Regions from separate parts of the Pantanalinema rosaneae CENA516 genome, predicted to be linked through region 1. Evidence: predicted binding sites of a transcription regulator. Region 1 holds the regulator's gene; each other region holds the start of a gene.
The links. The regulator NtcA, encoded in region 1, controls nitrogen genes in cyanobacteria. The targets are predictions, from matches to a motif close to TTTGTANNNNNNNNTACAAA.

Region 1 (8,059 bases):
GGTATGCTATGCCTCTACAGGGTCTAGATGGTTAACAGAATTTGGTGATCTGCATCTAGCCAGGTAGACAGTTTCCAAACTGTCACATTGTAGAAAACTTTTTTAGTTCCCGCCGCGTCATGGCAGACATCAGTACACGACAGAGGTATCGACCTCATTCATCAACTACCATGAACACTTCATCCAGAGTGACAGTAGCCGCACTGGCTACTTTGACCGCAGCATCGTTTGGCAATGTTTCCCCCGCATCGGCAGCAGGCATGTTCGGTCAGCAGGAAGTCGATCAGAATAAGTTTGCGTTGATTGCTTCCCCATATTCCAATGGTACTGCGCATCAGCTTCTTATTGTAGAACAGATCAGTAATGCCCGTCCATGCTGGAGTGAGAGTCCGGCTGGCTCCGTGACGGCGATCAATCCCTTGTTAACCGAGTTTGACTTTACTAATATCTGTGGTCGCAGCATTGACAGTAATGGCTACTCCCTGCGGGCAGCCGGGGAGGATCAAAACTGGAAGTATAGCCTGCGCGTGGCAAAGAGAGATAACGATATTCTGTTGCTCGGAACTCCAACCAGCGATCGCTCGGCTCCCGAATTGTTAATTGGTCGGGTACGGGGTAATACGAATGGGTTTGCCAAAATCCATCTAGAACCGGGATGGCGACTGACCAAGCGGGTCTATAACGGTAGCGCTTTGGGGCACATTTACTTAACGAATGACCAGACGATCGCTAGTCTGAATGCCTCTGCTTTAGCCGTTAGACCCCCGATTACAACGCCTACACTGCCAACTACTCCGGTGAAGCCACCCACCCCAACTCCAACTCAGCCGACCAATCCGCCGGTTGTCACCCAGCCCGTCACCCCCTCGCCCGTAACAGGTAAACCGATCACCCAGCCGCCGACGGTTCCTCCTGTATCGAGCAAGCCAGTGACCCAGCCGCCAACGGTTCCTCCCGTGTCGAGCAACCCGGTGACACAACCGCCGACCGCTACTAACCCAACTCAGCCTCAGGCTGAAGCGAAGAAGTATCCCTGGTGGCAGTTCTGGAATTGGGGCAAACAACAGGTACAACCGACTTCCACCCAAACCGCTGCTCCCAGGGTACTGAGCCCGGTCGTTGTGCCGACTGTTCCCGTGAATAACTAGGGGGATGGCATCATTGTTGCAACTGGCAGCGGCAGCCGCATGATGAGATTGCGCCTCGATCGAAGGACTAGATGAGTGGAATGCCTTGTGGCTGTTATCCTTTGGGTGGCAACCAAGGCATTCTTTCCTGTGTGTAAGTTGAACGATTCGGATTCCTCGCTGACAACCCAAATTACGACAACGCTGGAGCAACTGCGGCAGCTAACCCAAACCAGCGTCCAAACGGGCTGGCGCTATTGGCAGGGTGATTTGCCAGTGGCAGAGGCAACCTGCTCTGAGCATTGGTCAACCTGGACAACCGCGACTCTCAACGCGAGAGATCATCTGCCCTGGGACAAAGGACGACAGGTGCGCTGGTTTACTCAAGTCATTACCGTTCCGGCGGCGTTACAAGGGTATCCCCTGGAGGGGCTATGCCTGCGGTTGGCGCTCTTGTGGTGGGCAGAAGTCGCTCAGGTGTATGTCAATGGTGAGCTAGTACAGGAGGGAGACTTATTTGATTGTGCGCCTCGCTTATTGCTGAGTCCTCAGGTCAAGCCCGGAGAGACGATCGCGATCGCGCTGCGGTTAGTCAGTCCCAATCATGATGATGGGGCATTAATGAAATCGGTCTGCCATTATGAGGCTCCGGATGCAGAGCAGCCTCTGGAACCGAGTTTTGTTGCCAATGAATTTGCCGTACTCCATCGGTTTCTAGACCAGTTTGTGCCGGAACAATTACCTGAATTCGCTACAGTCCTGGAGCAAATTCCCTGGTCTACACTCAATTCTGCTTCCAGTTCTCGGCAAGCCTTTGATCAAGGGTTAGCGGAGTTACGCCGATCGCTTCAACCCCTGGCGGCTCCGCTCAAACAACGACAGATCAAACTTTTAGGACATGCTCATCTGGATATGGCATGGCTGTGGCCTTTGCAGGAAACCTGGCATGTGGCGGAACAAACCTTTCGATCGGTGCTTTCCCTGCAACCCAACTTTCCAGAACTGATTTTCTGTCACTCCACTCCAGCGTTGTATGAGTGGATCGAACTAAATCGCCCCGAGCTATTTGCCCAAATTCAAGCCCAGGTGAAAGCGGGAACTTGGGAAATTGTCGCCGGATTCTGGATTGAGCCAGAGTTGAACCTGATTAGCGGCGAGTCGATGGTGCGGCAGTTGCTCTATGGACAGCGTTATATCGAAGCCAAGTTTGGTGCGGTATGCCCGATCGCCTGGGTGCCGGATACCTTCGGATTCTCCTGGCAATTGCCCCAACTTTTGACTCAAGCGGGGGTGGAATACTTTGTCACCCAAAAACTGCGCTGGAACGATACTACTAAATTTCCCTATGACTGGTTTTGGTGGCAAGCTCCCGATGGTAGCCGCATCTTGAGTTTGATGTCAGCCCCGATCGGTGACGGCATTGATCCGATTAAAATGACCGACTTTGCCTGGAATTGGGAAACCAAAACCGGAATTCCCGATTCCCTCTGGCTACCCGGAGTGGGTGATCATGGTGGTGGGCCAACCCGCGACATGCTAGAAGTCGCCCGTCGTTGGCAACACTCCCCCTTCTTCCCCGACATTGAATTCACTACTGCCCTCAACTACCTACAATCTCTCCCCGTATCTTCTCCTACCTCCCTATCCTCCCCATCTCCCCCATCTTCCCTCCCCCTCTGGAACTCCGAACTCTACCTGGAATACCATCGCGGCTGCTACACCACCCATGCCGATCAAAAGCAATGGAATCGTCATGCCGAAACCTTGCTGTACTCCGCCGAACTCTGGGCAGCCTTAGCGACCTTCGCGATCGCCACTCCCTATCCCAAAGCTGAATTAGAACAAGCTTGGAAACTGGTGTTACTGAATCAGTTCCATGACATTCTGCCCGGTTCCTCGATGACTCAGGTGTTTGTGGATGCAGAGCAAGATTGGTTGGCGGCGGAACGGCTAGGATCAGAAATTCTCTACAGTGGGTTAACCGCGATCGCGCAACGAATCACTTTACCTGAGCCACCCCATCCCGAAGCCCGACCGATCGTGGTGTTTAATTCGCTGAACTGGACACGATCGCATGTGATTGAACTGCCCGTCGCTTTAAAGACTCAGGTATTGGGTGTTTACGATTCGGAAGGTCAACCCGTTGTCTGTGAGCAGACGGCAACGGGTGAGTGGCTATTCTGGGCGGATCAGATTCCCGCGATCGGCTATCGGCTATTTTGGTGGCGATCGTCATCCCAACCATCAGTCAATTTACCCACCCTGACTGTTCCAGAAACATTTGTTTTAGAGAATGAAGCGCTCCGAGTAGAGGTGAATTCTGAAACGGGTGATTTAGCCAGCGTCTGGGACAAACTGGCTCAACGAGACGTGTTAAGTGGGGCAGGCAACCAGCTCCAAGCCTTTGAGGATTACGGTCAGTATTGGGATGCCTGGAATATTGACCCTAACTATGCCCAGCATCCCCTACCACCCACTAAATTACAGAGTATGCAATGGCTGGAACGGGGAACGCTGCGATCGCGCTTGCGTGTAGTCCGGCAATTAGGCAACTCGATCTTTGAGCAAGACTATGTGCTGGACGCTGGCTCACCCTGTCTGAAAATTGCGACGCAGGTCGATTGGCAGGAACGGCATGTGTTGGTGAAAGCGGCATTTCCCCTGACAGTAACGGCCGAGATGGCAACCTACGAAATTCCCTGTGCGGCAATTCAGCGATCGACCAATCCCCAAACCGATCGAGAAGCGGCTCAGTGGGAGGCTCCGGCATTGCGCTGGGTCGATTTAAGTGATGGTGATTATGGAGTCAGCCTGTTAAACGACTGTAAATATGGCTATGATGCTCAACCGCATCAACTTCGCCTGACGTTGTTACGGGGTTCGGAGTGGCCGGATCCGGAAGCCGATCAGGGACATCACAGCTTTACCTATGCCCTCTATCCCCATGCGGGAAGTTGGCAAGCCGCACATACCGTTCGGCAGGGTTATGAATTGAATCTACCCTTACAAGCGATCGCTGTGAAGGATCAGAAGTCCGCGATCGCTCCATCCTTATCTCCTGTAAGTTCATTCCTCGATTTGGCAGGCGACTCGCTCATCCTGATGGCATTCAAACAAGCGGAAGCCGTTCCCGATGAATGGGTCTTACGCTGTTATGAGGCGCATGGTCAGGAGGTCGAGTTGCAGGTTCATAGTGATCTTAAATTGCAGTTAGGGCAGCCTGTGGATCTGCTGGAACGGGCGATCGCTCCTCAAACAAGTCAGGGGCAAACCACTGTGGTTCCCCCCTGGAAAATTGTCAGTTTTAAGGTGATTCAGGCATAATCTGGGAGCGTTGGGGGAGGCAGGGGCATGAAGGGCCGGGTTTATCCCCGTGAGCCGGATAGCCGTGGTTTCCCCTAACGCTGAACCTGCTTAGTCTTCATGATCTTCAAAGGGATCATCTAAATTTTTGGCAGGAGGCCCAAACGCGGTATAGATGGCATATCCCGTTAGACCCACCAGGACGGCACAGATCGAAATATTAAGAGCTATTGCAGGTTCCATGCGTGAGAAAAATTATGAGTACCTTACCCCTATAATGTTACGAAGAATAACAAATTCTGTCGAGCTTAATCATAGGTGACTCATGGCACAGCGGACTCGGTTGGGAGACATTCTGCGTCCCCTGAATTCTGAATACGGTAAAGTTGCTCCTGGTTGGGGAACCACTCCCGTGATGGCAACGTTCATGGCGCTATTTTTTGTCTTTTTGCTGATTATTCTGCAAATCTATAACTCCTCTCTGCTGCTCAACGACTTTAGTGTTGATTGGCGCAGCATTGGTGGCTAAACCGATTTAGTTCACAACTGAAGCACTGTTTATTTAACTTGCCCCGGTTCTGCCGGGGTTTTTTGTGGTCAGAAGATTTCTGAATATTTACATGCGATCGCTGGGATGCATAAATCTTAAACACCCCAGCGAGTTTACTCATATTTAGCCGATGACCTATGCCATGCCTAAGATTTCGTAGCCCGCATCGACATAAAGGATCTGCCCGGTAATGCCGCTTGCCAGATCGCTACACAGGAAGGCAGCCGTGTTGCCCACTTCTGTCTGCGTCACGGTTCGGCGGAGGGGTGCCACTTCCTCAACGTGGTGGATCATATCCAGAATGCCGCCGACGGCTGAAGAAGCTAACGTCCGAATCGGTCCTGCCGAGATGCCATTCACCCGGATATTTTGGGGACCCAGATCAGCCGCGAGATACCGCACACTCATTTCTAATCCGGCTTTAGCGATCCCCATCACGTTGTAGTTGGGGATCACCCGCACTCCACCCAGATAAGTCAGGGTTACGACACTGCCCCCTTCGGTCATTAAAGGCTTGGCGGCAGCACAGAGTTTCACCAAGGAGTAAGTGCTGATGTCCATTGCCAGCGCAAAACCATCGCGGGAGGTTTCGACGAAGCCACCGGACAAGTCATCTTTATTGGCAAAGGCGAGGCAGTGAATCAGAATGTCTACCTTGCTCCACTTTTCCCGCACCGTATCGAAGGTAGCCTGAATTTGAGCATCATCCTGAACGTTGCAGGGGACAAAGAGGCTGGGCTGTAATGGTTCCACCAGATCGGCAACTTTCTTTTCCATCTTGCCCTTCTCATCCGGGAGGTAAGTCACCCCGATGTTGGCTCCGGCCTGGTGAAGTTGCTGGGCAATGCCCCAGGCGATCGAGCGGTTATTCGCAATCCCTGTAACCAGGGCGTTTTTTCCTGTCAAATCCAGCATGGCGATCGGTACTTTATGCAATGATTAAGCGCACCTATGAGAATACTCAAAGATGGGGTACAACGGTAGCAGATCTGATCATTCAGATGTTCTGAATGCCACCATTCTGCCGTTGGTTGCTGATCTCAGGTAGCGACGCAATCCAGTTGCCCTCAAGCGATCGCGGAATTTTTCTGACACAGGCTAAAATCCTCAATAAAATTGGGATAATTCCTTCTAAGCTGGTTGCATCGGAGGGCGATTGACTCAATTTAGTTAGCGAACGAACGAAATACTTCTGACCGGAAGTAATTTTGTAGCAAATGGCACAAAAAACCACTGTGAAGTAAGTTTAAGTGTTCTAAGTTACAGATCTGTTTAGTAAACCTCACCGTTGTTATCTGGGCAACGTTCATCGCACCAGTCAGGGGATATGGTAGTGACGCAAGATCAGCCGCTGGCATCAGTATTCCGCCAAATGAGTGGGGGAGCATTTCCGCCCGTTGTTGAAACCTTTGAACGAGGCAAGACGATCTTTTTCCCGGGTGATCCAGCCGAGCGGGTGTATTTTTTGCTCAAGGGGGCCGTGAAGCTTTCACGGGTCTATGAGGCTGGAGAAGAGATTACCGTCGCCTTATTACGAGAAAACAGTGTGTTTGGGGTGCTGTCCCTGATTACTGGGCATCGGTCTGACCGCTTTTATCATGCGGTTGCCTTTACACCTGTAGAGTTACTGTCAGTGCCGATCGAGCAAATGGAGAAAGCCCTAAAGGAAAATCCTGAGTTATCATTGGTCTTGCTTCAGGGATTATCCTCGCGGATCTTACAAACCGAAATGATGATTGAAACCCTGGCACACCGGGATATGGGATCACGGCTGGTTAGCTTTTTGTTGATTTTGTGTCGTGATTTTGGGCTACCGACTAAAGATGGAATTACGATCGACTTGAAACTGTCGCACCAGGCAATTGCAGAAGCGATCGGGTCTACCCGAGTGACCGTAACCCGCTTATTGGGTGATCTACGCCAGGACAAAATGATCTCAATCCATAAGAAGAAAATCACGGTTCACAATCCAGTTACCTTAAGTCAGCAGTTTAACTAACCTTCTGACCCCATTCGCTCCTCCTAATCGCAATAACTGAATAGACATACGGTAGGCTGTAGATGAACTTTCGCCCTGAGGATTTCGTCTGCCAGGTTTTTAGGACTCTGCCATGCAGATTTGATGGGTGAAAGTCTGGTGCAATGTCTGGGGACACGGTTTCCGGGGTAAAGCAGTCTATTAATCTATTAAAACGATGCACTTGAGCGATCGAGGCAGATAGGGCGTTTGGGAGTGTCGATGTCCATTGGGTACATCTTAATTTTGGCGGTGTTGGTGTTGGGTGGGGTGATTGCTACGGTTGGCGATCGGCTGGGAACCAAGGTGGGCAAAGCTCGACTGAGCCTGTTTAACCTGCGACCTCGGCGGACGGCGACGTTAATTACCATTCTGACGGGGGGGATTATTGCGGCTTCCACCTTAGGTGTCCTGTTTGCGGCCAGTGAACAATTGCGTACAGGGGTGTTTGAACTCAATTCGATTCAACGGCGACTGCGGAAAACCCGCTCTGACCTGCGCGAGGCGAGAGATGAAAAAGAGCAGATTGAAGACGAACTGGATCAGGTTCGCTCTGATCGCGCTACGGCAAAGAAGCAACTTACCCAAACTCGACAACAATTAACGGAAACGAATCAGTCCTTGCAAACGGCGATCGCGGAACGTTCCCGTGCCCAGGCAGAGCGATCGCGGATTGAAGCTGAACTGGGTCAAACTCGCAGGCAACTGGCGGTCGTCTCAGAACAAGGGGGTCGATTACGGTCAGAGATCAGCCAATTGCAACAGGAACGCAACCAGGTGATTGCTGAACGGGATGCCCAAATCGCAGATCGAGAGCGGGTGATCCAGGAGCGGGAAGGGCAACTGAAGCAACTGGAAGTTCAGCAGGACTATCTGGCGCGGGAAGTGGGTCGTCTGGAACGGGAAGCTCAGGGTTTACGCCAGGGCAACTTAGCGGTGCAGCGAGGGCAGGTGTTAGCGACGGCAGTGGTGCGGGTGGTTGACCCGGAACTGGCACAGCAAGCTGTGGATCAACTGTTGCGAGAGGCGAATCGATCGGCGTTGCAATTAGTCCAACCGGGC
Region 2 (8,059 bases), on a different contig from region 1:
GAAATGTCCAAGGAACAGTTAGTTCAACGCCTGTTAGCCAGTGAAGTTCGGATTGAAAGTGGGCGATTACGGGCAGGACGGGTCAGCCAGCAGGAATGGGAACCGTTGGGTCATGCCATCAGTACCTTGTCGCAAATTCCGATCTTTATTGACGATACCCCGAATATTAGTGTCAACGAAATGCGCTCCAAAGCCCGACGACTCCAGGCAGAACAGGGTGGCGCACTCGGATTGATCCTATTGGACTACTTACAATTAATGGAAGGGGGCGGTGACAACCGGGTACAGGAATTGTCTAAAATTACCCGATCGCTGAAAGGGTTAGCCAGAGAACTATCTGTTCCGGTGATTGCCCTCTCCCAATTAAGCCGAAGTGTCGAATCCCGTACTAACAAACGCCCCATGATGTCTGATCTTCGTGAATCTGGGGCGATCGAGCAGGATGCAGACTTGATCATGATGTTGTATCGCGACGAATACTACAATCCTGATACGCCCGATCGCGGCATTGCCGAAGTGATTCTGACCAAACATCGAAATGGGCCAACGGGAACGGTGAAGTTGCTGTTTGAATCTCAATTTACTCAGTTTCGGAATCTAGCCGCACCAAATCGTCCGAGTTAAAACTGGTCGTTATAAAACCAGTTCGCTATACTCGATCGTCGGGCAACGGACAGCATACGGCATGAACTTGATTCTGAAACCACCGACCCGTCCTCGGTTAGCTATTCCCTTAGGCGATCCCGCCGGGATTGGCACTGAAGTCGTATTAAAGGCACTGGCAAATCCCCAATTTAGCCAGCAATGGGAGATTACGGTGATTGGGACACGATCGCTGTTAGAGCAAACCTACCAACAGTTGCGACAAGTCATTCCCAATAGCCAACTTGCCGACCCAGAACAACTCACCATTCTGGACATCTCTTTAGAGCCGGAAACTATTCAACAAATTACTCCCGGCCAAGGCAATGCCGCCAGTGGAGCCGCCAGTTTTCGCTATTTGGAAACCGCGATCGCCCAGGCAGTAGCCGGAGAGTTTCAGGGAATTGTCACCGCCCCGATCGCGAAATCTGCCTGGAAAGCCGCCGGACATGAGTATCCGGGACAAACGGAACTGCTGGCAGAACGGTCGGGAGTTGAGCGGTTCGGCATGTTGTTTGTGGCGCGATCGCCCCATACGGGCTGGACATTACGCACCTTACTGGCAACTACCCATATTCCGTTACGGCAGGTTGCCGATGCCCTGACTCCGGAATTGCTTACCCGTAAGTTGGATCTGTTAGTGGACTGTCTCCGTCAGGATTTTGGGTTGACTGCCCCCCGGATTGCGATCGCCGGACTCAATCCTCACAGTGGCGAACAGGGACAACTCGGATGCGAGGAACAGGATGGCTTGCTGCCCTGGCTAGAATCCGCTCGTCGCCGTCTTCCCCACGTTCAACTGGATGGGCTAATTCCCCCGGATACGCTTTGGGTCAAACCTGGACATGCCTGGTATGGCTCCAGACCGGAAACTACAGCTCACGATGCTTATCTAGCGCTTTATCACGACCAGGGATTGATTCCAGTTAAGTTAATGGCGTTCGATCGCGCCGTCAATACATCCATCGGCTTACCTTTCATTCGGACTTCTCCGGATCATGGCACAGCCTTTGATATTGCTGGACGAGGAATTGCGGATGCCACCAGTATGCGAGCCGCGATAGAACTGGCAGGAGAGCTAGCTCAGCAACGTTTACAAAAAGTAACCCAGGGATCACAGAAAACTTAAAATTTCCCCAAATTTGACGGCAATTGTCAGAAGAAGGGCAAAATTAGAGCAGATAAGCGTCAGGGTTTAGTGACTTTCGCAATCTTTCTTAATATAATCAAAGGGTGTTTAGCGTGAAAATACAATTACATCAGTATATGGGACTACAAATTTATTGGTTCAAATCCCACTGACAGGATCTGAAACGAATTCTTTATTTAACCTCCAATCAATCGGTCTGCAATTATCCCAATTAGCCCACTCGGCAGTTGATGCCGAATCGTTCCGTCACACGCTGTACAAGGGTGATTATGCTTCAGTCAGTTCAGTATTCTTTGGATGTTATTCAAGATGAAGCCCGCGAACTCGTTCAAAAGGGGCTAATCAGCCGTCAACAACCGATCTATATTCTCTGCCAATACATTCCAGCCCGGGAATGGGAATGGGTAGAGTGTGAGTTAGAGCGTTGTAGTTTTCTGTTGCGCGATCGCATCGGCGATCTCCTAGGTCGAGAAGAGTGGGAGAACGACTAGGCTCACTGATTTCTCGTTTCATTGTGATAAGTTATCCGGCGAAATCGCAAGCTGATTGGGGGCAGAGGGTATCCTCAGCATAGACTGGCTTACCATCAGCGCCCTAAAACTAAATACCCCTAGATGACTACTCCTGGTTCCGGAGCTTTTCTAGTTCAGCCCGAATTGCCGCAATTTGCGTGGTGAGTTCTTGCAGCTCCACCTGCACGTCGGGAGGGGTAGATGAAGTAGAAGGTGTTGTGGCACTGGGAGTAGTTTCAGCACTCGTAGAACTGCGATGGCTTGGTTGGTTGAGCAAGCTTTCCATAAAATTCCGGGCTTCTTGTTCAGTCACTTCGCCCTTTTGTGCCCATTCTTCAGATAATTGGCTCCATTCTTGCTGTAGCTTTAAGAGATTTGTTTCTCGCTTTTGTGGATCTTGTAGCACCTCAACCAATGAGGCGGTTGCTCCCAAGGCAACGCGTAAGCTTTTTTGCATGAGTTGAGACACATTATCGGAATTCATGCGAACCAGGCTCCTCTACGATTCGGTCTATCCATCCTGACTAGGTGCAAATTGCCTTGATTCTACTGCATTGATCAGACGTTCTGACGTGAAAGCTCCTGAATTAGCTGATTTGCTCCAGATATTGATTCACATCTTCGATTAACCGACTCAGTTCAGCTTCGGTGGTTAGGCGAATGCGATCGTCTCTCAAGGTAATCAGCACTTTAGCGGCAAAGGGAGATGCCCAAATATTGGGATTACAAAAAACTTCTAGAAAAATATCGCCCGTATAGCGGTATTCCATCGGCGGTTGAGGAGTTGCCCGACCACCCGGCACCGATTGGGCAGACGTTGCCTTCAAGCGCTCCAGTAAACGCGACAATTCTGCCTGCAAGCTTTGAGCCGCTTGAGCCGTAAATTGGCAGGACACCGAGCCTTCAACCAGATTCAGCGTTAAGTGAGGCTGGGACATTTGTGACTAAAAATAACGATTCAGTAGTTCATTGTTACAGGCAATGGGGACATGCGTGATTGTCCTTAACCAAGTGCAACAAGAATTGAGCAGAGGAAGCCAGTACACTGGGGAACTGACATTATTATCTACAAGCCGGGAAAATCAGCATGATTATTGATCACCGGGCAAAAGTTCGTCAGGTATTACTCATTACCCTACTCCTCAATCTGTTCGTTATGGGATTAAAGGCAGGAGTCGGCTGGCTGACTGGCTCCCTCAGTTTGATGGCAGATGCCCTGCATAGCGTTACCGATAGCGCCAATAATGTGCTGGGACTATTCACCAGTCGGATGTCTTCTCCCCATCCCGATCGCGATCATCCCTATGGTCATCAGAAATTTGAAGCCGTGGGAGCCTTGGGCATTGCGGCATTCCTGGGGATTGCCTGTTTTGAGATTTTACAGAGTGCGATCGAGCGGATCTTCACACCCAACTCCCCTCTCGTCAAAATTTCGGCAACCGAACTGTGGCTGATGTTAATTGTCCTGGGGGTCAACATTTTCGTTGCCTTTTATGAACGAGCCGTGGGGCAACGGATTGGTAGCCCAATTTTGGTTGCCGATGCTCGCCATACCATGAGTGATATCTGGGTGACGATCAGTGTATTAGCTGGACTGATCGGGATTTGGACATTCAACTGGCAATGGTTAGATGTTGTGTTAGCCTTTCCGGTGGCATTATTAGTATTTTGGAGTGGTTGGGCAGTCATTCGTGAGAATTTGCCCTGGTTAGTGGATGAAATGGCGATCGCGCCCGAAGCCGTTCATGATATTGCCATGCAGGTTCCGGGCGTGTTGAACTGTCACAGCATTGCCTCCCGAGGGGTCGTTGGTCGCCAAACATTTATTGAAATGCATTTAATTGTCAGTGCCACTGATGTCGAAGTTGCCCACCGCATTACCGAAGAGGTAGAAGCCAAATTAGAGGAGCGCTACAGCCCAACCCGAGTTACGATTCACGTGGAGCCACCCGCCTATAGCTCGAATCAGATTACTTACGAATCGGACACTGGACTGTGAAGGAATAACGGGATATGCAATTTGTCACCGATCCTGCGATCGCCACCAAGATTCAGAAGATGGCACAACGGGTGCGTTGGCGTGATCCATTCATCCTTAAACGGAATATCGATCAAACCCGCCTATATCTTGATGATCAACAGGATGAACCGTCCGAATTTTCGTTTCTGGTGATTGGAGATAGTGGTGCCGGATCCCATCGCCGTTACAATCCCCAACGGCGCATCGCTGAACAAATGCTGACCCATCGGGATCAATGTCGCTTTGTGCTGCATACCGGCGATGTCATTTATCTGGTGGGTTCCAGTGAGTATTACCCGAAAAACTTCATTCAGCCCTATCGGGAATTTCTGGTCAACGGCGATCGACCAAACCAGATTGCCTATGACCAGATGGTGTTTAACTTCCCCTTCTTCCTGGTACCAGGCAACCATGACTATTACGATCTACCCCGACTGTATGGCTGGTTAGCCCAGGCTGCCCTACCCCTGCGGTATCTGTTGCGATCGCGGCTGGATTTTGATGTCGGTTGGCATGGTTCCTATCAGGGGGATGCCTATGCCAATGCCTTTTTGGACTACTTAAAGCACTTTGGTAACAACGTTGAGCTAGAACGACATTTAGATCAGCATTACACCGCCACGCTGGGCGATCGCCGCTGCCTGCGGTATCAGCCTGGACAATTTACCCGATTGCCAAATCGCTATTACAGCTTTCGATACAGTGGCATTGATTTTTTTGCTCTGGATTCCAATACCTTTAATGCTCCAAATCCCTTACCTAGTACGCCGGAAGGGGAACGATCGCGCGAACAACTGCGGCAGAAGCGCATGGAGTTAGAACAAGACCAGCGCCATATTTTAGATCAAGCCGCTCGGCTGCACCCTGAGCATCCCGAAGATGCAGAACACTTAGACGACTTACAAGCTAAGGTGGAACAACTGGCAGAAATCATTCGGGATATTGATCAGCAGTTGCAGGCAAACGAAAATACGGTGACAGATGAGGCACAACTGGACTGGTTACAGCAACGCTTAATTGAGTCCTGGCAATCTGAAGCGGTTCGGGGACGTGTGCTATTTTTCCACCATCCTCCCTATGTCACTGAAGCCACCAAGTGGCACCAAGCCCAAACCCTGATCATTCGCGATCGGCTGCGACAGGTCTTGAATGCCGTTGCCCAAGAGGTCGGAGAACTCACCCAGGGTCGCCCGATCGTAGATCTCGTCTTAGCCGGACATGCCCATTGTTTAGAGTATTTGCGAACCTTCGATACCGGTCATGCCGACTCCCACACCAACTGGATTGTCTGTGGGGGCAGTGGCTATAGTCTGCGGCGACAGCGTCAGGAGGGTCCGCAATTAACTGAGCCGTTCCCGGATGGCGATCGTGTGGTGGCAGAATCGCGTTTATTCCTGGGTCGAAGTGGGCAGGGTTCCCGCAAACGTCGCCCCTACTCATTTCTCAGAATTGATGTGCGATCGGGCAATCCACCTAAATTTATCGTGCGTCCTTATATCGCGGAATGGTTTCAACATAGCTGGCAGGAGCGGGAGGGGGAAGTAGTGGTACTGCCGTGAGTAGTCAGTTGGGGAAGATGAGGGGATAGGGAAAAGTAAGTTTTTAGCTGAAGATTTGCTGTAACATCGTGGGCGAGAGCCAGAGAGCATAGGTAATGCCACAGATGGCGAGGGTAACGGCGATCGTAAAGCCATAGCCGATACACATTAATAGACCATCCGCTTCCAGAGTGGCGATCGCAATTAACAGGATGCCTGCGGTGGGAATGGGGTTGGTGAAAGGAATCGGCAACATCAACAGAAAGGCTAACCAGGCAATACAAAGACCATTGAGTTTCCAGGCATGGGGGCTGGTAGCAAGCCGCCGCATCCGGGGACGGGTAATTTTTTCTAACAATTTGGACAGGGTTTGTAATTGCTTCAGCAGGCTGTGCACTAACCAGGTGGGGAACCGCAACTGAGCGATCGTCCGAGGCAACCAGGGCGATCGCCGCCCCACTGCCATTTGCAATGCCAAAATCAGGCAAGCGAATCCCAGAGGGCCGGCTAATCCGGGCGGCATCGGTAACAGAAACGGCAACACCAATAACCCAATCACCAGACTGAATCCGCGTTCGGAGGTTTCGGTCAAAATATCATGCAGGGTTAAAGGATGTTCTGCCAGACGCTTCAGCAATGCTGCCAGGTCTTGCGAGAATCTCAGGTGCATAACCAACGGAACAGTTGAACCTTGATAGATCCAACTGTAAGGGAAAAGATTCCCGATCGTCAGTCCCCGCAAGATAGGAAGATCAGTCGCCAAAATGCTGATCCAGGAAGTTTAAAACATGGTTCCGCAGTTCGTAGTACAGGGGATCTTCTCGTAGTGCTGCCCGATCGCGGGGATGGGGAAACGGCACTTCCAGAATTTCGCCAATCTGGGCATGGGGCCCATTCGTCAACATGACGATGCGATCGGACATATATAATGCCTCATCCACATCATGCGTCACCATCATCACCGCCTGCCGATTGTTCTCCCAAATATTCAACACTTCTCGCTGTAACTTACCGCGTGTCAGAGCATCCAACGCCCCAAATGGTTCATCCATCAGCAACATTTTGGGACGAATCGCCAAGGCTCGGGCAATCCCCACCCGTTGCTTCATCCCACCCGAGATTTCATCCGGGTATTTATTGGCGGCGGCGGTCAAATTCACCATTGCCAGGTGTTCATTGACAATTTGGGATTTTTCGGCATGGGAAGCTCGATCCAAGACTTCATCCACAGCTAAACGAATGTTCTCCCGCACCGTCAGCCAGGGTAGTAAAGAGTAATGCTGGAACACCATCATCCGTTCAGCACCCGGTTTGCGAATTGCCTTTCCTTCTAGAGTCAGTAACCCTGAGGTCGGACGTTCTAACCCGGCGACCATTTTCAGCAAGGTCGATTTGCCACAGCCCGAGTGACCAATTAAGGAGACAAACTCATTTTCCTGGACGGTGAGACTGATATTATCCAATACCACGAACTCACTCCCATCCGGATTGCGATAGGCCTTGGTCAGGTTTTCAATCACTAAAAATTCGGTTGGAGTTGAGCGATCGCCGTGGATGCCGTTCGTTTGTAGGGTAGATTTAACCATCATGCCTCCTGGTTGAGTCAGTAGTGAACAATGAATCTATGGATTAACTGAGATAAATCCGGGTCGGGCGATCGGCGCGGATCTCGAAGCTATTCAAATAACCCATAGGGTCACTCGGATCAAACCCTTTCTTGTCGATAAACGCCTCTGGCGGTTCGACTTTGTAATCCTCCTGGGGACAAGGAATCCCCATTTCAGCCGCCACTTCCCGGTAGATATCGGTTCTCCAAGCTTTTGTCGCTAGAGCATCGGCATCTTTGGGAAATACTTTAATTTGTCCCCAGCGAGCCGCTTGAGTCATCAGCCACAGACTCTTAGAGCGCCACATAAAGGTCGAGTTTTCTCCCGGTGCTTGGGGAATATTCGGTGGCAGGTCAAAGAACAGCGTTGTATCCGGCGAGGACACAGTCCGGTCTTTACCATCAAACCCACCGTAGTTGTAATCCCCGACAATGGCAGGCCGCGTGAATTTATCCACAGCCCCCGTTTTAGGTTTGGCTCCGGTAAACGAGCGATCGGTAATCAGTTCGGCAACTTCCGCCCGGTTTTCCGGTTGGCTGCAATACTGGCAAGCTTCAATCATGGCTTTGAGTAAGGAGCGGTAAGTTTTG
Region 3 (8,059 bases), on a different contig from region 1:
AAATGATTTCCTTTAGGCAGGTTTTGAAAAACTTGCAGGATAATCTCTCGCTGGGGAGTCAGTCGCCAACCTTTCGCGTTAAGTTCTGCCTTGAGTGAATTAGCCGTATAAGAAAGCATGAGGTGCCTCTGTGCAATAAGGCTTGATATTGACAATGATAGTTGCAATATCAGCAGAATTGCAAGAAGACAGCCTATTGAGAATATATGGCAGAGATAAATTATATCAATGCTACTCTGTCCCTGCGTAGGTAGGCAATACAGGTCTTGAAGTTCTTGTCAAGAGAAAATTTTTGGTTTGACCTAGCTGGCATTAGCTCTAGATATAGCCTGCTACTGACTAGCAACACCCAGATTGCGAGAGAAGCTCCTACTTCTAGTAGCAATTCTCAATAAGTTGGCAAAAACGCGCAACAGTTTAAGAAAATTTATTTTCTTCGACTATATTTTATTGGGATCGCGGCTATCCCCAGCCCGATCGCTAAAATACTAGCAATCATGCTAATCTGCCACCCTGGCATTGCCTCAGCCGTCGCTGGCTCCGAGGTACTAGTGGTAGCGACTGGGGTTGGTTGAACAGACTGAGGTTGACTTGTGGAGCGACTACTACCTGCGGTGACTGTCACCGGATAGCTGACCTCAAACGGTGGAAAATTGGCTTCAGCCTGGGGAGCGCCACTCAAGGTCATCCGGTAGATGCCTGACTGCGGAAAAACAACTTCCGTACCTGGAATGCCTTGATAACGTTCAGCCGCGATCGCTGTTAAGGTGGGCTGTAATACTGGTGTCGTTTCTGGCGATCGCGGTTCTGGGTAAATGGCTAGACGGCAATCACACTGGGCGAGCGGAATGAGTTCGCCCCCTTGCCGAGTTAAGGCAAACCAAATGAGAGCCGGTTCTCCTGCCTTGGGATTGTGGTTTGGCTCCAGATGCATCGTGACAGCGACATCACCCGAGACTTCAACGTTGTGGGCGATCGCGACCGGAGCGATCGTTCCTAGTCCCATGCCACTGAGACAAAGCAGGGCAACCCATTGCCAGCTACGATTTTGGTTGGGTAGGACTGCCATAAAACTGCTCCAGAGACAACAATGACCAAACCCAGCGCGATCGCACCAGCAGCGCTCCCAGGGTCAAGCTACCTAGCAGAACCGACCCGATTTTGTGAGTGGCTGTCCATTGCAAGCCCCCTAAATAGCTGGAGCCTGCCAGGATGGCATGAATCGTGCATAACACGAGCGCCGGAACAGTTAATAAATGCACCTGCCGCCAACGCTGACCCATTGCCTGGACGATCCAATCCGCACTTGTGACTGCCGCCGGAGTGAGGAGGACAATGGCAAGAATGCCAGCCCAAATCCCCCATTGGTAAAGGGGAAGCGTAAAGCCAATGGCTTGCACATTCCAATTAAAGGTATGGTCGAGCATGTGCAGGACATGGGCGATCGACAGCACAAAGGCTCCCACACCTAACGCCCGACGGTAGTGCAATGGAAATGACCACAGGCGACTGAGCGGACGGGCAATCAATGCCAGCATCAGGCAGACTAGGGCGGCATGTCCGGTATAGTCCACCATGTCGCTGCTGCGTAAAAGCAGAAGAATCCCGATCGCGAGCGTGACCCAGCCACCCATGCGAAACAGTTGGCTACGGCGATCGGCGTTTAGCCTTGCCATTGATACACCCACACCGACCATGACTGGCAAAGTTCCGGCTCCAAACGCCAGCATGGTTGCCGCTCCCATCCAGGGACTGCCGGTGGCTGCCGCTTTAATCTGGGCAGCGTACAAAAAACCACAGGGAATCAGTCCCCATACCATACCTAACAGGGCAGGAGTTGCCCAGTGGGGAGCCAACGATAGCCGCATCATGGCATGGCTCAGGCGTTGATGCCCATCCCCGGGCTGGAGTGGATGCAACAGGGGCAATTTGGGTAAGAGTCCGGGTTGAATTTGGCTAAGACCAAACCAGATCAATAAGCTGCCTGTAACAATCGCGATGACTCGCCGCAACGCACTATCGATGCCTGCCAGTTGTCCACCCGCCATCAAGGCTGACCCGACCGCGCCGATCGCCGCCCCAACCAATACATAACTAATAATGCGTCCTAGATTTAACAGGCTATGAAAATAAATATGCTGTTGCCAAGTGGGCTGAGACGTGGATGGTTGAGAGAGGGAAAATGCTACAGTCACTGGCCCGCACATCCCCGCACAGTGACCAAAACTACCCAAAAACCCCAGGGTGAAAATCAATAGTAAATCCAGCATCCAACCTTTAGGTGTGAGGACGACTGTTAATCAGCCCGACTTAGGTCGATCTAACGAGCCTCCTGCGCATAGACAGAGGGCAATTCTCCCACACAGGGATGCTGGGGTCAAAAGACACCTTGTAAAAAATCCGCCAGCTCAACCTAGTTCTGAGAAATTTTTACGCCGCGATACTTGCGAACTACCGTTGGACGATCGCTAACGGATAGCTCGACCATCTGATGATTGGAGTTTGCGGGATGATTCCAGTCACAGCCCCGATATTTTCCGGACAGGGTTTCACTGGTTGGCTCTTCGGCTTCAGTCAGTGGTGAAATCGGTTGATAGTTGGCACCGCGATAGGTGAGTTGGGTCGTTGGTTCGGTAGGAGACAGCAATCGATCGGGGGGAAGCTCTGAGTGAGTCGAGGGGGGTTCCGGTTCAACTGTTCCACCCGAGCTAGATTGCGCTATAGGAGTGGGCGGAACAATGGCAAGTTGAGTCACCGCAAAGCCTGCCGTTAAAACGAGCAGCAAAATATACCAGGGAGCTTTAAACAGTCCAATCAGGGGTAAAGCGATCGCAGCCAGACTCAGTACGGCAACCAGTGTGAGACGGAGTAATGACATCGTGGCATCTCCATAAATTAGGAGTATTTGCATCCTACACCGATTTTTTTGGCAACGGCGACTTCATCTGCAATGGTTACTTGACAACGGCGATTGGCTTTGTATCTATCTAGATAATTTTGCAGTTATCTCAAAGCACAAGGAGGGTACGCCAAAATTAACTGGTTGCTAAAGATTATGATTAACTGCTATGGAGTCGTTGTTAGAGAGTGCTCTCCAGATCAGCCGAAAGTCTTTGATCAAGACTATGATCCAACCAGTGTAACAACCAGATGGGACTATGTTTGCTGACATCAGGAACATGGATAAATTTGACAATTTGTAGCATTAAGCTTGTGCAAATTCCTGAATTCCTCTATGCTTCTTTTTTGAAAGATTATCTCAACAAGTCTCCCTCGATTGAACATTAAGAGCACAACTGGCAAGCAATGAAGATTTCTCGACGTGTTTTATTAGCTTCTGGGGCAGCACTGGCAGCAGTGGCAGCCGGGTATCTGGGTGTGGTTCATTTCGCCAATGCCCAAGCGAATCGAGTCATTAATCTCTATTCAGCTCGGCATTACGATACTGACAATGCGATCTATCAGGGCTTTACCAAAAAAACTGGCATTCAGGTCAACCTGGTAGAAGCCGATGCTGACAAGCTAATTGAACGGATTAAAAGTGAAGGGGCAAATAGTCCTGCGGATGTGCTGATTACGGTGGATGCTGGACGGCTATCACGGGCACAGGCAGCGGGGATTTTACAACCTGTGAACTCGCAGGCATTGAGGTCAGCAATTCCGGCAAACCTGCGTGATCCCAATAATCACTGGTTTGGCTTATCTAAGCGGGCTCGCGTGATTGTGTATAACAAAGCCCGCGTGAAACCCTCGGAACTCTCAACCTATGAAGGGTTGGCAGATGCGAAGTGGAAAGGGCGGTTAATCTCTCGATCGTCCAGTCATGTCTACAACCAGTCATTAATCGGTTCGATCCTGGCGGCGCGTGGTCCACAGGCGACCGAACGGTGGGCACGGGGTATTGTGGCAAATTTTGCCAGCCCACCCGAAGGCAATGACACGGCTCAAATCAAAAAAGTGGCATCAGGTGCGGCAGATGTAACGTTTGTCAATACTTACTATGTCGCCCGATTGATGGAATCGAAGAAGCCGGAAGATCAAGCGGTCGCCAGCAAAATTGGGGTAGTTTTTCCGAATCAGGGCGATCGCGGCACCCATATCAACATTAGTGGCGGGGGAGTGGTCAAAACCTCCCGTAACCGAGCAGCGGCAGTGCAGTTTTTGGAATACCTGGCTAGCCCTGAGGCACAAACGATCTTTGCCCGCAGTAATAATGAATATCCTGTCCGGACAGGTATAGCCATGGATCCAGTAGTGGCTCGGATGGGAAAATTCAAAGAAGACAAACTTAATGCTGCGACCTTTGGGCGGAATAATACAGAAGCGCTGAAAATCGCCGATCGGGCAGGTTGGAAGTAACTCATTATTGAATGTTTACCTGAGTTGGTCGTTGATGCCTCACAATCAATGACCAATTTTTTGTTGGGACTGATGCATTGCCAAGATTCCATACATGGGTGGCTGGTTTGGTTCCCTCCTTAGAAAGGAGGGTCAGGGAGGATCAAAGGTTTTAAAATACAGCCTAGGAGGTAGACTCCGGCTGGGACTCTAACACTCTGGCAAACTCATAACGGCTTTTACCCTGTTGTTTGGCGCGGTACATAGCGAGATCGGCTTCCTTCACCAGGGTGTCTGCATCCTTACCGTCATTGGGGTAGAGGGCAATCCCAATACTACTAGTGACCGAAATGATCTGTTGCTCTAGCAAAAACTCATCCGCCAGGGTTTTGAGGATTTTTTCGGCAACGCGGGCGGCATCTTGAGCACTGGGAATGGCGGGCAAAATGACTGTAAACTCATCACCTCCCAAGCGCGATACCGTGTCGCTGCCCCGTAACGATCGCGTCAGGCGTTGAGCCACGGCTTTGAGGAGTAAATCACCCACATCATGCCCCAGGGTGTCATTAATCAGTTTGAAGCCATCCAGATCGAGGAACAGCAGCCCAACTAACTGTTGATTCATGTCAGCCCATTCCAGGGCTTGAGTCAATCGTTCATAAAACAGTTTGCGATTCGGTAAGCCAGTCAATGTATCGTGGTTTGCCAGATGACTGAGTTGAGTCGCCGATCGCTGTAACTCTGCATTCGATCGCACTAACTCAGCGGCAGTCCGTTTCAGTTCTTCCTCCATCCGCTTCCGTTCAGTAATGTCGCGGATCACGCCGACGAGAAATAGATTCCCAGCCGCATCTTTATGCAGCGATCGCTTGGTTTCAATGAAATAGGTGATGCCGTTGCGATTGGTAAAGGATTCCTCGTTTTCGTATGCTTGTTCAGTGTTAAAGACCTGTTGATCCTGATGCCGAAAGATGTCGGCTTCATGGCGGGGAAACACATCATAATCAGATTTATGGAGTACCTCTTCGACCGGATAGCCCAGTAATTTGCAAAACGCTTGATTCAGCACAATCCAACGATGCTGACTATCTTTGACGAAGATCGGATCGGGAATTGTATTAATAATCGTATTGAGAAATTCCTTCGATCGCTTTAATTCCTCTTCCAGGTGGGCAATGTGGGCAATGATCACAATCGCCGAGCCTGCCATCGCGAGCATCGGTGGCACTACGGGCAACCACCAACTCTGGAGAAAGGCTAAATAGGCAATGCTGACTAATCCTGCTCCAGAAATCAGGATGGCAAATGCCGATTTATGCGGCGATCGTAAGCTCCAACTCAACCGCGCTCCCACCCAAGCCCACACAAACACCCACAACCACTCTACGGGGTCAGACCAGATCTGAATCAGGGGGCGACCTTCCAACGCTGAACTAACGATTTGACTGACTAAGTTGGCTTGCAACTCAACTCCTGCCACTTTGCGCGGTTCATTAATGAATTGACCACTGTAGGAGGTATAGAAAAAATCCTTGAGGCTGGACGCGGTATGCCCAACCATGACAATCCGATCACGGAACACCTCAGGGGGCACTTGTCCCTGTAACACCTGGCTCATAGGAATGGTGTGAAAGGTTCCTGCCGGACCGCGCAGATTGGCTAAGAGTTGATAGCCGCCAGCATCCGTCCAAACGTAGCTGCCATCGTTCGCTTGAAAGGGCGGAAAAATCGTCTTGCCCAGTTGCAAATTTTTGGAACCATCGGTCGCCATTTGCGGCTTCACGTTCTCTGGTTTGAGATAGAGCAGTGCCAGAGCCAGGGCAAAACTGGTTCGCACCGAACCATCCTCTAGCGTCCAATACAACAAGCCTCGCCGGACTACCCCATCGGGATCGGCGACAAGATTATTAAAGCCAACTTGCTTACGATCGCCCAAAACGGGTGGGGCAGAGACTCCTGGACTGGTGCCATCCTGAATTTGCTCAATCCCAATCAGATTAGGAGTGGTGCGATAAAGCTGGAGTAACGCATCGTGACCAGGCTCTACCACCAGGTTGCGGTAAACATCTAACCCGATCGCCCGTGGTTTAGCGGCTCGAATTTTCTCCAAAAGTTGTGCCATCACATCATCGGGGACAGGCCAGCGTCCTACCTTACGCAAGTCGGGTTCATCAATGCCAACCAGAACAATGCGTTCATCGATCGGTTCTAACGGACGCAGGCGAAAAAATTGATCAAATGCTACTAGCTCGATCGCTTGCAGCCAACCTGCCAATCGCAATGCAACGACACAACCAGTAACTCCTACAGAGGTTAGCAGGACTCGATGACCGCGCCACGTCCTTTGCTGTAAGGTCGCCCAACGGTGAGTTTGACGTGGATTTGACTGCATGGCGAAATCTGAACCAGAGGCTGATCTGGGGGATAAAGGGTGGCGCAAAGGGATTGCTACATGATTTTTAGGTTGCCCCGTCTTCGGGGATCAGTGATCAGAAGTATTAGTGTAAACAGTCATTTCTAAGTATGGCAGTTCTATTAGGCAAGCTGTTTGAATCAAAGCAGCCGCTTACACTTGATTTAAACCTTAAAAATAGAACCGACTTTTTACCCTAAGAGGAGCAATCAGATATTTTTATGCTTAAAAGAATATTTTGCGCTATGTTTCGTGATTCAGTCAAAAAAACTTGAACGTAAGAAGAGTAGCTCACTATCAAGCCAGGTTCAGGAGTAAGTGATGATAGATGCTGGTGTGCCACGATCGCCCATTGTCTGGGCAAAAGTGTGTGGGTTAGCGACGGTTCAGGGAGCCATTACCCTGATGTGGGTGATCTACAACCTATATTTGCCCAGTTTGTTACAACAATTTGGCTTTCCACCCCAGCTCAGTATTGGGTTGTTAGTGATTGAAAATTTACTGGCGATCGCCCTGGAACCGCTCATGGGTAGCCTCTCTGATCGGGCTCGCATCTGGGTGGGTAGCCGCTTTCCGATGATTATTCTAGGGGTGGTATTGTCGGCAGCTAGTTTTATCCTCATCCCGGCGGTGATGGTAATCGGCAGTGCCGTGACCGCCCTCCAATGGATGTTGCCGATCATCCTGGTGCTATGGGCGATCGCGATGACGATTTTTCGGAGCCCCGTTCTGGCACTCCTGGGAAAATACGCCTTTGCCACCCGCTTACCCCAGGCTGCCAGCATTCTCATGTTTATGGGAGCGCTAGCTGGGGCGATCGGTGTGTTTGCGGCTCCGAGTCAGTTTCTCCTGAGTTTGGGCCCGACGCTCACCTTTGCGATCGGGTCAATGGTGTTGCTACTAGCGGCAATTTTGCTGCGACGCTTGGACGCTCAGTTCCCTGATTCAACCTCAGCCTCGATCGTAGAACCACTGACCACCCAAACCATCCAGACTTTACTCCCTGCGTTAGGGCGAATCTTTGGAACTGGGGTGGGAATTGCCTTAGGCGGTCGCTTGCTGAATACCGTGTTAAATCAGGCGCAGCTTCCACTCCATCCCGGCTTACTCACCGGGACATTTACGATCGCGGTTTTGGTAGTGACCTTGCCCGCTGGATGGCTAGCCGTCAAAGTTGGCAACCGTCCAACCATGTTAACGGGGCTGAGTATCCTGGCGGTCTTATTAGGACTGATGGTGTCCGTGGAAAGTCTGCGATCGGGGATGGGGATGGCGATATTACTGGGAGTTGCCTTTACGCCCGTCAGC

Region 2: the regulator NtcA is predicted to act here: its motif matches at 1,902-1,921, upstream of ACN4EK_RS08275 (DUF4327 family protein).
Region 3: the regulator NtcA is predicted to act here: its motif matches at 2,977-2,996, upstream of ACN4EK_RS27205 (DUF4278 domain-containing protein).

What each region holds. Positions count from the first base shown of each region.
Region 1 covers NZ_JBLZFZ010000063.1:15,243-23,301, reverse strand. The annotation lists gene ACN4EK_RS26495 (DUF3747 domain-containing protein) at 171-1,148, shown strand; gene ACN4EK_RS26490 (alpha-mannosidase) at 1,236-4,451, shown strand; gene psbN (photosystem II reaction center protein PsbN) at 4,542-4,673, opposite strand; gene psbH (photosystem II reaction center phosphoprotein PsbH) at 4,756-4,959, shown strand; gene fabI (enoyl-ACP reductase FabI) at 5,116-5,916, opposite strand; gene ntcA (global nitrogen regulator NtcA) at 6,308-6,979, shown strand; gene ACN4EK_RS26465 (DUF3084 domain-containing protein) at 7,220-8,059, shown strand, end outside.
Region 2 covers NZ_JBLZFZ010000010.1:147,827-155,885, forward strand. The annotation lists gene dnaB (replicative DNA helicase) at 1-624, shown strand, start outside; gene pdxA (4-hydroxythreonine-4-phosphate dehydrogenase PdxA) at 686-1,771, shown strand; gene ACN4EK_RS08275 (DUF4327 family protein) at 2,062-2,283, shown strand; gene ACN4EK_RS08280 (hypothetical protein) at 2,411-2,788, opposite strand; gene ACN4EK_RS08285 (hypothetical protein) at 2,892-3,242, opposite strand; gene cdf31 (CDF family zinc efflux transporter Cdf31) at 3,392-4,303, shown strand; gene ACN4EK_RS08295 (metallophosphoesterase family protein) at 4,318-5,883, shown strand; gene ACN4EK_RS08300 (exopolysaccharide biosynthesis protein) at 5,927-6,532, opposite strand; gene ACN4EK_RS08305 (ABC transporter ATP-binding protein) at 6,615-7,448, opposite strand; gene ACN4EK_RS08310 (ABC transporter substrate-binding protein) at 7,492-8,059, opposite strand, start outside.
Region 3 covers NZ_JBLZFZ010000067.1:21,355-29,413, forward strand. The annotation lists gene ACN4EK_RS27190 (transcriptional repressor) at 1-119, opposite strand, end outside; gene ACN4EK_RS27195 (hypothetical protein) at 428-1,069, opposite strand; gene ACN4EK_RS27200 (urease accessory protein UreH domain-containing protein) at 1,041-2,270, opposite strand; gene ACN4EK_RS27205 (DUF4278 domain-containing protein) at 2,414-2,878, opposite strand; gene ACN4EK_RS27210 (Fe(3+) ABC transporter substrate-binding protein) at 3,307-4,359, shown strand; gene ACN4EK_RS27215 (CHASE2 domain-containing protein) at 4,523-6,730, opposite strand; gene ACN4EK_RS27220 (MFS transporter) at 7,073-8,059, shown strand, end outside.